DNA from 4 places in the Neorhizobium sp. P1_A6 genome. Region 2 is predicted to be linked to each of the others. Evidence: predicted binding sites of a transcription regulator. Region 2 holds the regulator's gene; each other region holds the start of a gene.
What was found. Region 2 encodes PhoB, which activates phosphate uptake and scavenging genes when phosphate is short. Its sites were predicted from a motif close to TGTCATNNANCTGTCAT; they were not measured.
Positions count from the first base shown of each region.

Region 1 (3,511 bases), on a different contig from region 2:
TGGTTTCGATGACGGCACGGTCCCAGTCGAGCGGATGGGACATCTTGTCGATCGAGGATCCTTCGACCATCAGGAAGAAACCATCCTGATCCTTAGAGAGACGATCGAGGGCTACCTTGGTCATGGCGACCAGACCCGGCTGGTTCGGATACTTCTCGACGGTGCCCTTCTTCAGGAACTCGCGGTCAAGCGTGACGTCCATGTTGCCAGGATGGAAGAGGCCGAGCAGCAACCCATTGGCGTTTGCGCCGGCTGCAAGTTCGTTCTTGTCGGTGGCCAGCGTGTAGCCGGCATCCTTGAAGAGCTTGACATAATCCTTGTCGTCCTTGCGCTTCGAGCCGGCAGTCGCCTGCGGCAGGAAATACGCAGAACCGCCGCCAAGCAGGACGTCCGGCTTGACGCCTAGCAGCATGCCGACGACATCGGCCTTGTCGTTGCGGTTACGGGTGTGGGAGACGACGGCGGCAGGCGTCGCGTCCTCGATTTCGGAGGTGGCGACGATACCGATCGACTTGCCGGTCTGGCGGCGAAGTGCTTCAGCAATCGTTTCGACCTTGGGGTCGTCCAGCGAGTCCGGCGTGCGGTCGGCATAAACGCCGATCGCGTTCACGGCGGTCTTGTGACCGGTCATGTAGGCCGACATCGTGTTGGCCGAGTCGGTGTCGACAGCGTTGGTCGCCGAGGTGCCGACGAAGGCCATATGGTCGAGGTCGTCCATGGCGAGACGGCCGTTGGCCTTGCCTTCGGTCATGCCCTTGGACATGATGCGGGCAGCTGTGCGATGCGCGACCGAAAGGCCATCGCCGAGCATGAAGATGATATTCTTGGCCTTCGGGGCAGAACCCGTGCCGTAGACATTCCAGGTGACGGTCTTCGTCTCGGAACCGGCCGAAATCTCGACCTTGTAATCGCCGGCGGTGGCGATGGTCAGGCCGCGCAGGATGACGGCAGAACCGAGGATCTTGTCCTTGTTCTTTTCTTCCGCGACGAACTGGACTTCCTTGCCGAGAACAGTCTTGTAATCCTGGCCGTTGACGGTGATCTTGACGTCTTCCGGCTTTACGACGGAGTTGAACTCGACCTTGAAATCGAAGGGGGAGCCGCTGAGGATCGTGGCGCGATCCAGCGGATAAACGGTGGCAGCCTGGGCGGCGCCGGCGAGCGCGGTCGAAACGACCAGAGCGGCAAAAATCTTGCGCATAGTAACCTCACGAAAAGTTCAAAGGGAAGGCGAGGTTTCGTATATCGGCGGTGCGTGACACCTACGTGACGCCAATCACAGATCGCGGCACCTCGGCTGTCGTAAGGCAAAAAGCAATGTTTTGAAGGAAATCCTGCTCCAAAAACGGAAAAAGCCTGGCGCGGGAGGAGGGTGCGCCAGGCTTTAAACTTGATCAACAACTGGGAGGAGGAGGATGTTGTCGATCCGTATCAGGCAACACTGGGAGGAGGAGTGCGTCGCCCGATGCCCAAAGATATAGGCTAATCGTTTAAGCAGGCCAAGCCACTTGGTTGCAATGCAGCAATGCATTAGCTGCAAGGCTGAGCTAATGCCCGCGCAGAATTCGGTCGCGTAATGAAACACATTTGACCGCTGGCGGTGCGGCCTTCCCAAGATCACCCATATCCCTGACGAAAAACGTGGTTTATAGCGAATCTTTGCAGACAGGCAGACGGAGACGGACATGGCAGAGATCAGGTATCATGAAGGCGATATTCCGGCAGTCGCTGCAGCCCGATATACCGGGGCGATCGCCATCGATACGGAAACGCTCGGCCTCGTGCCCCGTCGTGACCGGCTTTGCGTCGTGCAGCTTTCGCCGGGCGACGGTTCGGCAGACGTGATCCGCATCGCGGCCGGGCAGAACGAAGCTCCCAATCTCGTCGCCATGCTCGCCGATCCGTCGCGCCAGAAGATCTTCCATTACGGCCGCTTCGACATCGCCGTGCTCTTCCATACGTTCGGCGTGACCACGACGCCGGTGTTCTGCACCAAGATCGCCTCGCGGCTGACCCGCACCTACACGGACCGGCACGGGCTCAAGGACAATCTCAAGGAAATGCTCGACGTCGACGTTTCCAAGGCGCAGCAGCAATCCGACTGGGCAGCGGAGGTGCTTTCGCCGGCGCAACTCGAATATGCGGCCTCCGACGTGCTCCACCTGCATGCGCTGCGCGACAAGCTGACCTACCGCCTGGTGCGCGACAAGCGCGCCGAACTGGCCCAGGCCTGTTTCGAATTCCTGCCGACGCGGGCGAAGCTGGACCTGCTGGGCTGGGAAGAAGCCGATATCTTCGCCCATAGCTGATAGGCAACGAAGCCGCGGCCGCTTAAATAGATAAAGGGTGACATAGGTTCTAGCCACCCGGTAACGTCTCGTTAACCCTTCAAATCTAGTTTTGCTTGGCGGTGCACCTTTCGACGAGACCGGATTTCGGGCCATGTTGCTTCCTACCCAGCAGACTTATGGGCTTGCCGCGACCAACATGATGCAGTCGATGCTCGACAGCATCGAGGAACAGCGCAAGAAAGACGAAGAGCAGCGGACCGGCAAGAAGAGCGATCCGGTTGTCGAAGCACGGATCAGCGCCAGCGAAGACGCCCGGCGCGCCCGCGACAAGATCGCCTCCGCCCTTTTCAGCGTCAACAAAACCGATCCCAACGAATTGAAGATCGAGCTCGTCGACCGTCTGGCGACCAAGCTCGGCATCGATACCGACGAGGCGCGCTCCTCCTACAAGCTCGGGAAAGCGCTGGAAGATGCGCTGAAGGAGATGATGCCGGACGAGGTCGGCAAACTCGCCGAAGACCTCGGCCTCGACGACATCGGCGTCTCCATGGACACGCTGCTGGCGGCGATCAAGAACCCTTATGGCGACGACAACCAGCGCTTGATGGACGGCCTCAACCGCAAGGCCAATGGCGGCAAGCTCGACACGGAAGTCGAGCGCGTCGTGCAGCGGCTCGAAGACGTCGCCGATCCGAAGACGCTCGAAGAACTGAAGCTCGGTCCGCAGGGCTACGATCCGACCCGTGTCGAAGATGCCGAGACGCGCGCCGAGCGCCAGGACGACATCGCGGCGGCGGAGGTCGGCAAGAAGCTCGAGGACGTTCAGAAGGTTCAGGACGTCATCGAGAAGACGAATGACAAGGCGACAGCCGCGCCGGCTGCCGATGGCACCGGCGATACGCCGGCCATCGGCGACACCGCACTGTTGGCCCTCTTCGCCGCGGCGGCCGAACAGGTCGCCAATACCAATACGGACGATGTGGCCGACAGCCTCGTTTCCGACGATCAATCCGCCAAGGGCGACTCCGTTACCGATGAAGCCCTGGCAGACAATGAAGCGCCGACCAATGAAATGGCGGCGAATGCAATCGAGGAGCTTGCCACCGACAGCGCCGAAAAATCCCAGGCCGACATCTTTTCGGTGCGGCTGGACGAAATCGGCATTTATGAATTGCTGAAGAAGAAGTTGGCTGCTTGATCCGGTAATAACCCCCAATCTC
Region 1 is NZ_JBFTZM010000010.1:75,617-79,127, reverse strand. It holds gene AC1D3C_RS20040 (alkaline phosphatase) at 1-1,201, opposite strand, end outside; gene AC1D3C_RS20035 (ribonuclease D) at 1,686-2,309, shown strand; gene AC1D3C_RS20030 (hypothetical protein) at 2,443-3,489, shown strand.
Region 1: a site for PhoB is predicted at 1,256-1,272, ahead of AC1D3C_RS20040 (alkaline phosphatase). Genes of this name have one in related genera too.

Region 2 (3,511 bases):
TTTTACGCGTGTTTCGACCGGAAACCGACAGGTGCTGGCTTCTGTGACAAAAATGACTCTCCATCACAGCAAGTTGGGGAAAACCACGAAATCGAATCCCGCAGATTCCTCCGACTCTTGCCACGGAGTCAGCCTCACACTAGGTTAATGATCAATTACTAGACTGCATGCGGCGGAACTAGTCACCTCAAGCATAGATATAGTGGGTGCTGCGAAATGATTTTCGCAGCAAAGGTGGAAGGATTCTGCATGCCAGCAACGTTCAAAGGCGGAGAACGGGCATGAACTGGACAGACGAGCGTGTCGAGAAGCTCAAAAGATTGTGGTCGGAGGGCCTGAGTGCCAGCCAGATCGCAGCACAACTTGGTGGCGTAAGCCGAAATGCCGTGATCGGCAAGGTGCATCGTCTCAGCCTGCCGGGCCGGGCGAAAGCCGGCGGTACGGTTGCGACCGGCCGCGCATCGGCTGCCAAGCGCACGACATCGGCGCCACGGGCTCCGAACTATGCGTCGCGGGTCACGACCCGGACCGTTACCCGCGCCGTCGGCGCGACGATGGTCAAGGAAGAGATCGAGATCGAACCCTACCAGGAGATGGAATATCGTCCCGCCTCCAACGTGGTGGTGCCTATCTCCCGCCGCCTTGCATTGACGGAACTCACCGAGCGCACCTGCAAATGGCCGGTCGGCGACCCGCTCAAGGAAGACTTCCACTTCTGCGGCTGTGAATCCCCGGATGCATCGCCCTATTGCGGTTACCACGCAAAGCTCGCCTACCAGCCGGTCAACGAGCGCCGCAAGGTTGCCGCTCGGGTCTGAGCGGCGGCGCGACACGAGGGCGAAATCGAAGGCGGGCTCAAGGCCCGCTTTTTTTGTTGTGCATGGCAGATATGCCGGCCAAGCCTTGCTCCCGATCGGCATTGCGCCTATCTGAAGGTCAGCGAGGACGACCTCCCCCCATTCGGGCAGAAACTCCGGGACGGCCCGGAAAGCACCCCACGAGGTCATCATGCGCTCGACACGCGACCGTATCCGCCATGCCATCAGCTTCGAACTGATCGGGCTCGCTCTCATCACACCACTCGGCTCCTTCGCCTTCGGCATGCCGGCCGCCGATATCGGCGTGGTCGGCATCGGCAGCGCGACGATCGCCACCGGCTGGAACTATCTCTACAATCTCGGCTTCGACCACCTGATGCAGCGCTTTACCGGCGGCACGCAGAAAAACACCACCATACGCGTGGCGCATGCGGTGCTGTTCGAACTTGGACTGCTGATCGCGCTTCTGCCGCTGATCGCCTGGTATCTCGGCATCAGCCTCGTCCATGCGCTGACGATGGACGTGTCGTTCGCGGTCTTCTACGTGGTCTATGCCTTCGTGTTCAACTGGGCCTACGACCGGATCTTTCCGCTGCCGGAATGGCAGCGGCAGACCGAGGCGGCTTAAAGCCGCCTCTCAGGATTCCATTGAATAACCCGCGCCGCGGACGGTGCGGATGACATCCTGCATATTGGAGAAGTTGAGCGCCTTCCTGAGACGGCCGACATGCACGTCGACGGTGCGCTCGTCGACATAGATGTCGTGACCCCAAACGCCGTCCAGAAGCTGCGACCGCGAGAAAACGCGGCCAGGCGACGCCATCAGGAATTCCAGCAGGCGGAACTCGGTCGGGCCAAGGCGCACTTCGCGGCTCTTGCGGTGAACGCGATGAGTTTCCCGGTCGAGTTCGATATCGCCGCAACGGAGCACGCTGGAGAGCACTTCGGGACGGGCGCGGCGAAGCATCGCCTTGACGCGGGCCATCAGCTCCGGCGTCGAGAAAGGCTTCACCACATAGTCGTCGGCGCCGGTGGCGAGGCCGCGAACACGTTCGCTCTCCTCGCCGCGGGCCGTCAGCATGATGATCGGCAGGCGCTCGGTTTCCGGGCGCATGCGCAGCCGGCGGCAGAGTTCGATGCCTGAAACGCCGGGCAGCATCCAGTCCAGGATCAGAAGGTCGGGTACCCGCTCCTGAAGCCGAATTTCGGCTTCGTCGCCCCGCAAAACGGTATCGACCTCATAACCCTCGGCTTCCAGATTGTAGCGAAGAAGCACGCTCAGCGCTTCTTCGTCTTCTACGACAGCGATTTTCGGCAGCATTTTTGGCCTGCTCCGTCAGTTCTATTCGGTGATCGCGCCGAGCGTATTCGACGAGTCGTCCTTCGGACGATCGCCTTCCGGCTGGGCGCCCGTCGTCATGTAGTAGATGGTCTCGGCTATGTTGGTGGCGTGGTCGCCGATACGCTCGATGTTCTTGGCGCAGAACAGCAGATGCGTGCAGGTGGTGATATTGCGCGGATCCTCCATCATGTAGGTGAGGAGCTCGCGGAACAGCGAGGTGTACATCGCGTCGATTTCCTCGTCGCGGCTGCGGATCGCCTCGGCCTTTTCCGCCGAACGCGTCGAATAGACGTCGAGGACGTCCTTGAGCTGCACGAGGGCGAGATCGGAGAGATGCTCCAGGCCGCGGGCGAGCTTGCGTGGCACGCCGGTGCCCTGAACCGCGATGACGCGCTTGGCGGTGTTCTTGCCAAGGTCGCCGACGCGCTCCAGATCGGAGGCGATGCGCAGCGAACCGACGATCTCGCGAAGGTCGGCCGCAACCGGCTGGCGGCGGGCGATCGTGATAATCGCCTTGTCGCCGATCTCGCGCTCGGCGTGATCGAGGATCACGTCGTCGGAGATGACCTTCTGCGCGAGTGCGGCGTCGGAATTGACCAGCGCGCGCACGGCGTCCGAGCACATCTGCTCGGCGAGGCCGCCCATTTCGGAGATACGGCGGCTCAGGTATTTCAGTTCGTCGTCATAAGCCGACAGGATATGGGTCGATGCCATCTTCTAGTCCTCAAAATTGATTTTCAGGCGGCACAGTCGGCTGGATCAGCCGAAACGGCCCATGATGTAATCCTGGGTGCGCTGGTCGTCGGGATTGGTGAACATCTTGTCGGTGTCGTTCTCCTCGACGAGCTGGCCGAGATGGAACATGGCGGTGCGCTGCGAGACGCGGGCAGCCTGCTGCATCGAGTGCGTCACGATGACGATCGTGTAGTTGGCACGCAGTTCATGGATGAGTTCTTCGACCTTGGCGGTCGCGATCGGATCGAGAGCCGAGCAGGGTTCGTCCATGAGGATGACTTCCGGCGATACGGCGATCGCGCGGGCGATGCACAGACGCTGCTGCTGACCGCCGGAGAGGCCGGTGCCGGATTCATGCAGGCGATCCTTGACTTCGGTCCAGAGGCCGGCGCGCTGCAGGCTCGCCTCGACGATCTGATCCATGTCGGCCTTGTTCTTGGAAAGACCGTGGATGCGCGGACCGTAGGAAATGTTCTCGTAGATGGTCTTCGGGAACGGATTCGGCTTCTGGAAAACCATGCCGACGCGGGCGCGAAGTTCCACGACGTCGATGTTATTGTCGTAGATATCGTCCGTGTCGAGGGTGATCTTGCCGGTGACGCGGCAATTCTCGATC
Region 2 is NZ_JBFTZM010000009.1:193,799-197,309, reverse strand. It holds gene AC1D3C_RS19335 (GcrA family cell cycle regulator) at 282-818, shown strand; gene AC1D3C_RS19330 (PACE efflux transporter) at 1,009-1,446, shown strand; gene phoB (phosphate regulon transcriptional regulator PhoB) at 1,456-2,139, opposite strand; gene phoU (phosphate signaling complex protein PhoU) at 2,161-2,874, opposite strand; gene pstB (phosphate ABC transporter ATP-binding protein PstB) at 2,920-3,511, opposite strand, start outside.

Region 3 (3,511 bases), on a different contig from region 2:
GAGCGAGGGCGAGGTTGCGGCCTGTGCCGCAGCCGACTTCGAGGAGCGAGGCATTCGGCGGAACATTCAATCCCGCAATCGCCCGGTCGCGGCCGAAGAGGTAATATTTGCGGGTGATATCGTAGATATGGCGCTGATACCGATACATCCGGTCCATGCGTTCGGCGTGGCCATTGGACAGGGGGCTGTTCGCCATATCCGTCGCCATCAGGTTTTTTTCAGGTAGATGTGGAAACCGCCGTAGATCGCCGAGCGATCCTCGAGGTTGAGCTCGCTGGAGCGCTCTTCCATATAGGACCACTGGTCGAACAGCGCCGGCGAGAGGCGACCGTCGAGCACGCTCTTTTCGGCGGCGGTGCGGAAGATCACGCGGGCGCCGGGCGCGGCCGTGCGGCTGATTTCCGACCAGACGTCGTTCAATTGCTCGTCGTTCATCCAATCCTGCGCGTCGAGCAGGACGTAACGATCGACCGAGCCGGCAGCCTTCTGCGCCAGCAGTTCGGTGAAGCTCGCATGATGAACTGTCACGCGCTCGGCGTTGTCGCGGATGGCGCGGTAGTTTTCCGCCTTCAGGTAGGTCGGCAGCGTGCCTTCCTCGGGCTTCGGATAACGGCGCGCGAAAGCCTGCCAGGCGAAATAGTTGTCGCGCAGCGGAAAGTGGCAGGCGAGTTTTTCGAGGCGCTGGCGCAGGACCGGTGCGATCGAGCCGTCGGAGGCGAGGCTCGCCAGTTCGTCATATTGCTGCGGCGGAATGCCGAGGCCGAACAGCGAGCTCTTGCGGCTCGTGATCCAGCGGATCAGCGGCTTGTCGAACAGCGGAGCGATGCGGTCGTCGAAGAACTGGCGCTGTTCGCGCAACGATTTGGCTTCTGCCATTTGGGTGAGGTCGATGCCATGCAGGCGGGCGATCAGGTGGCCGGCGCCGATGAAACGGCCGAGCAGGCCGGTCTTATAGATATTGCGGTCGAACACCTCGATCCGGCGGCGGCCGGCAATCGAGCGCTTGTCCCAATAGGCACGGGTCGCCGCATCGAGGTTAGGGGCAATGAAGGTGTCGTAGCTCTTGCTGTTGGTGCGGATGCCGTCCATGCCGAAATGGCGCACGATATCGCCGTGGCCGGGCAGGTGGCGAAAGGCGGCGAGCTTCAGGCGGTTCAGCGCGACGTGATGGGGGTTCAAATCGACAACATCGATCTTCTTCGGTGAGCGGGAGAGATAGGCGAGCATGTTGCAACCGCCGGAGCCGATGGTGACGATCGAATGCTCTTCGGAAAGCTCCATGGCAGTCATGTCGACTTCCGGGTCTTCCCAAATCTGCGGATAGACGAGACCGGAGAACAGGAGGCCGAAAAGCCTTTCTGAAAAACCCTGCCGAGACAGAGCTTTATGCTGCAGAAGTGCGTCCTTGAGCTTCTGGTTTTTCCGAAAACCGGCTTCCTGTGCAATATCCACCATGGTCGAGTCCCGCCTTGTTCAGAGTTTCAGGGCGTGTAAACCCGTCATGCTACAGATTGATGACGAGGCCTGTGTCCAGTCCCGCAATAGCCCCGGGCGCGGCTGATCGCCTCTTCCTTGGGCCTGAGAATCCTGATTGCATGGGCCGTCCAATGGGAGGCAGACATGCGGTTCTTGATCCGGTCTTTGATAATCCTTATCGGCGTCATATTCGTCGGCCTGATCGGGCTTGGGATCTGGCTCTATACCTCGCCTCCGGAACTGCTGAGGGTCGGCAGCGGCTATTCGGCCAAGATGGTCTGCTCGAACGTCTTCCTTGCCGGACGCGACAGCGACGAGGTTCTGGCGGTCGATGTCCAGGCTCCCGGCCATCCGCTTCTGAGATTGATGCGGGTTTCCGTCAATCGAACGGAAAAGCGGGTTCATGCGGCGCTGCTTGGCATTTTCGCCGGCAATGACGCGGTCTATCGCGAAGGGCTCGGCTGCACCGTTACGCCTGACGGCGCAGCCGCGCAAGCTGTCAGTATTCCAATGCCTGCCGTAACGTCAGCCGATTCGTCCGCGCTTTGGCCGGAAGGCGGAAAAGTGGAACCCGATCCGTCGGTTGTGCGGCTCCTCTCAGATGCGAATCTTGTCGGGCCTGGCATGCGGGCGGTGGTGGTGGTCAAGCAGGGGCGGATCGTCGCCGAGATTTACTCTAGCGGTTTTTCAAAGGATACGCCGCTGCTCGGCTGGTCGATGGCCAAGACCGTCAACGCCGCGATCCTCGGCACGCTGATCCGCGACGGAAAGCTCTCGCTGGACGACAAGGGACTGTTTCCCCAATGGCAGGGCAACCAGCGCGGCGATATCCGGATTGCAGACCTCGCCGCCATGGAAAGTGGGCTTGCCTTCAACGAGGATTACGGCGCGGTCGCCGACGTGACGCGCATGCTCTATCTCGAGCCGGACATGGCAGGTTTTGCCGCCGACCAGCCGCTCGAGGCCGATCCCGGTTCGCGGTTCAGCTACTCCTCCGGCACCGCTGTATTGCTTTCGAGGATCTGGATGGAAAAGGTCGGCGACGGAACCGCGGCGCTCGCCTATCCCCGCACCGCCCTGTTTGGTCCGCTGGGCATGACAAGCGCCGTGATTGAACCCGACGCGGCCGGCACGCTCGTCGGCAGTTCCTATATGTATGCGACGGCGCGGGACTGGGCTCGTATGGGGCTGCTGCTTGCGCGAGACGGCGTCTGGAACGGCAGGCGGATCCTACCGGACGGTTTTGTCGCGCTGATGCACCAGGCCAACGCCACGTCGAACGGCCGTTATTCGAAGATGCAGACCTGGCTGCCGAGCAAGAACAATCCGGACATGCCGGCGGATGCTTTTTTCATCCAGGGGCATGATGGGCAGACCATCACGGTCATCCCGTCGCTCGATCTGGTGGTGGTAAGGCTTGGGCTGACGCCGAGCCGGAACCGCTACGACCCGACCCGGCTTGTCGCCGAGGTGGTGAAAACAACAACGGCGCCCTGAGGCGCCGCGAGCATACCGTCCAAATATTTTTCGGGCCTGGCTTACTTTTCCAGGACGTCCAGCATGTCCTTGCGCTTGGCATCATAATAATAACCGCGCGCATAAAGCTTGATGGCATTGTCGTTTTTGTTGTCGGCAACCAGCCAGGCGCCGCGCAGGTACTTGATCGCGTATTTGAGGTTGGTCTCGGCATCGAGCAGGCCGGCCGGCGGGCCTTCGTAACCCATCGACTTGGCGGTCGAATACTTGATCTGCATGAGGCCCCAATAGCCGTTCTTGTGATAGGCCTTGGGATCATATTTGCTTTCCCGATGCACGACGCGGTGCACCAGCGATTCCGGCACGCCGTACATGCCGGCATAACGCTTGATGAGCTTGCTCAATTCCGGCGGCGCATCGGACGCCGTGGTCGGCATAGGCTCGCCCGGAGCCGGCGGGAATTCCATGGCGGACAATGCGGCGATCGCTCTCGGCTGCGCTGCATAGGCAAGCGTCGCAGTGTCCGGGCGAGGGATCGGGACGACGGTCTGCAGTGCGA
Region 3 is NZ_JBFTZM010000004.1:77,256-80,766, reverse strand. It holds gene AC1D3C_RS09865 (class I SAM-dependent methyltransferase) at 1-208, opposite strand, end outside; gene AC1D3C_RS09860 (BtaA family protein) at 208-1,455, opposite strand; gene AC1D3C_RS09855 (serine hydrolase domain-containing protein) at 1,621-2,973, shown strand; gene AC1D3C_RS09850 (transglycosylase SLT domain-containing protein) at 3,015-3,511, opposite strand, start outside.
Region 3: a site for PhoB is predicted at 1,504-1,520, ahead of AC1D3C_RS09860 (BtaA family protein). Genes of this name have one in related genera too.

Region 4 (3,511 bases), on a different contig from region 2:
GTCTGCTCGCTGACGGCGTGGAACCCGAGATTTTCGAGGAGCGGCACACGCCGGGAGAGCGACAGATGCCGGTCCTTGTGGAAGATCTTCAGCGACACGGTGTTGGCGGGGTCGCCCGGGCGGCGATAGAAGGCGATGCGGATCGTTTCGCCGGCGGCGCAGGCGGCGATGTCGGGCAGGTCGGCGAAGGTTTCCTCGGGCGAGAAGGCTTCCTGGAAGGCCTGGGTGACGGTGAGCCGCGGCCCCTTCTCCGCAAGCGCTGCGAAGCGGTCTTCCCAGGGCGTGGCGATGAGCCGGATCGCTTCCTCGAGCTTGGCTTGCGCTATCCTCGGGGTCTTGCCGCCGCGCCTGCCGATGATCATGTGGACGCGGGCGACGCCGCCCTCCGGGAAAGCCGGATAATAGGCCGAGACATGGCCATCATAGACCTTGGTCAGGTAGTCGCCGACCTTTTCGCGGACGAGGGAATTATAGTCCTCGCGGGGCACGTAGACGATCACCGAGACAAAACGGTCGAAATGGTCGATGCGCGGCAGGACCCGGACGCGCGGACGCTCGCTCAATGCCATGATCTGCTCGCAGAAGCGGGCGAGCAGATCGACATCGATCTGGAAAAGGTCGTCGCGCGGATAGGATTCGAGCGTGTTTTCCAGCATTCGGCCGGAATGGCTGTCGGGGTCGAAGCCGAACTGCTCTTCGACCCGGCCGGTCTTGGCGCGCAGGAGAGGGATGTCGCGGACGGAGTGAGTATAGGCGGTTGCCGTAAAAAGGCCGACGACACGAAGTTCGCCGACAACTTCGCCCTGTTCGTCGAAGCGCTTGACGCCGACATAATCCATATAGGCGCGGCGGTGCACCACGGATTTCACGTTCGCCTTGGTGACGATCAGGAAATCGGGCCCGTCGAGGAATTCCAGAATTTCCGGCGTCGTCGTCACCGCGTCCTTGCCCTGGCGCAGCACCAGAACATCCGGATCGGAGAGGATGCCGAGACCGCGGCCCTTGCCGCGTTCGACCTTGGCCTCAGTGCCCTTGCCGGAATAGACATATTCGCGCATGCCAAGGAAGGTGAAGTTGTCGTCGCGCAGCCAGTCCAGGAAGGCGAGCGCCTCGTCGCGGTCGGCCTTGCGGCGGCTCGTCGAGTTGTTGAGCTGCTTGGCGGCGCCGTCGAGGACTTCCAGCATGGAGCCCCAGTCGGTGATCGACAGATGCACCTGGTCGAGGATGTAACGAATACGCTCGGTGAGCGAAGCCGCCTGTGCCTCGTTGAGCGGCGACAGATGGATCTGGATGAGGCTCACATGATGAGCCGGGTTACCGGGCTGTTCGTTGGAGCGGAGCACCGGTTCCTTGCCGGGCTCCACGACCAGGATCGGATGGACGGCCATGGTGAGGTCGCGGTGGGTGGCGGTCACTTCGCCCATGACCGAGTCGAACAGGAAGGGCATGTTGCGATCGACGACGGTCAGCACCGAGACCGGAATTCCGTCCGGCGCGACGCCGGCGATCGGCTCGACCGTGATGTCTGCCCGAATCCGGGTCCAGGCCATCAGCCGCTCGGCTGCATGATTGGCGGAAAGCGCCAGCATTTCCGGCGTATAGCTTTCGAGGTCGTCAGTGCTGGCCCGGGCGAACAGGATGAGCGGGTCGAGATGCGGCCCCTTGCTCGCAGCAACGATCTTGCGTGCGCTTTCGATCTGTTTTTCCCGTTTCGGATTCTGCCTGACGGCCATGTCCCTCTCCCCTTTTCCGTGCCCGCACGGAATAAATTAGCTTTGTGTCATCACGCGGCAACGTGGCTGATCCATGTCAAGCGACACTACACGTTTCATTCTTCCGTGAAGCCTTGTTGACATGCGGCGGCGAAGAAACGATCAACAGGGCCATCGTAGCCGGAAACCGATCTCATGCAGGATACCAGCAGTGCCGTCCTCGTCATCTCCAGCCATGTCGTGCGCGGCTCGGTCGGCAATCGTGCCGCCGTCTTCGCGCTCGAGACGCTGGGGTTCCCCGTCTGGGCAATGCCGACCGTCGTCCTCCCCTGGCATCCCGGTCACGGACCTTCCACGCGGCTGACCTTTCCCGAATCAGATTTCGACAAGGCTATAGACGATCTTATTCGCGCGCCATGGCTCGGAGAAGTGAAGGCGGTGCTGACCGGTTATTTCGGCAACGCCGCCCAGCCGCGTTCGGTGGCGCGGCTGATAAGGGCGCTGAAGGAGAAAAACCCGGACCTTCTCTATGTCTGCGATCCCGTCATGGGCGATCTCGGCGGTCTCTATATCCCGCAGCCGACGGCAGAGGCGATCCGCGACGAACTCATTCCGCTGGCAACGATCGCCACCCCGAACCGTTACGAACTCGCCTGGCTTTCCGGCGCGCCGCTTGAAACCAACAACGATATCATGGATGCCGCAATCGCGCTCGGGCCGCCGCGCATCCTGGTGACTTCGGCCGTGCCGATGATGGCGGGCGGTACCGGCAATCTTTACCTGACGGGCAAACACGCGCTGCTTGCCGAACACCGGCTGATAGACAATCCGCCAAACGGGTTGGGGGACCTGTTGGGAGCCCTGTTCCTGGGGCGGATCCTTGCCGGCATGGACGAGGAAAAGGCGCTGCAGCTGGCTACCGCGAGCGTTTTCGAGGTCTTGGCGCGCACAGCCAAGCGCGGCGGCGACGAGCTGACACTGGAGACCGACGCGTCCAGCCTCTCCACTCCCATGGCGATGGTCCAGATGCGCCGGCTCGTGCATCCGTTGCAGCGCACCAAGCGGTAACCGGCATCGGAAGTTCGCAGATGCACAATGGCCGTTGATCTTCGCTCGGCGGCGCTATAATCGTTGTTCCATGACGGATTTTCCAGCCAAACTTCTGGCGGGCTACCGCAACTTCATGAGCGGGCGCTATAGCGATGAACGCGAGCGCTACCGCGTGTTGGCGGAGACCGGGCAGAACCCCCACACCCTTCTCATCGCTTGTTGCGATTCCCGTGCCGCACCGGAAACCATTTTCGACTGCGGTCCGGGCGAACTCTTCGTCGTCCGCAACGTCGCCAACATGGTCCCGCCTTTTGAACCGGATGGCCAGTTCCATGCCACTTCGGCGGCGTTGGAATATGCGGTCGAGGTTTTGGAGATCGACAATATCGTGGTGATGGGTCACGGCCGTTGCGGCGGTATCCGAGCGGCACTGGATCCGAGCATGTCGCCGCTTTCTCCCGGCGATTTCATCGGCCGCTGGATGGCGCTGGTCAAACCGGCCGCCGAACAGATCCAGAGCAACGAGTTCATGACCCAGGCCGAGCGGCAGACAGCGCTGGAACGGGTGTCGATCCGCAATTCGATCGCCAACCTGGAGACGTTCCCGTTCGTCAAAAAACGTGGAGAGAAAGGCGAACTCAGCGTTCACGGCGCCTGGTTCGATATCTCGAGCGGCGAATTGTGGATTATGGACAGCAAGGGCGACTTCGTCCGTCCGGACCTTACCGAACTGCCCGTCCAGGCCGAAC
Region 4 is NZ_JBFTZM010000013.1:45,511-49,021, forward strand. It holds gene AC1D3C_RS23170 (NAD-glutamate dehydrogenase) at 1-1,733, opposite strand, end outside; gene pdxY (pyridoxal kinase PdxY) at 1,908-2,780, shown strand; gene AC1D3C_RS23180 (carbonic anhydrase) at 2,851-3,511, shown strand, end outside.
Region 4: a site for PhoB is predicted at 1,839-1,855, ahead of AC1D3C_RS23170 (NAD-glutamate dehydrogenase). Genes of this name have one in related genera too.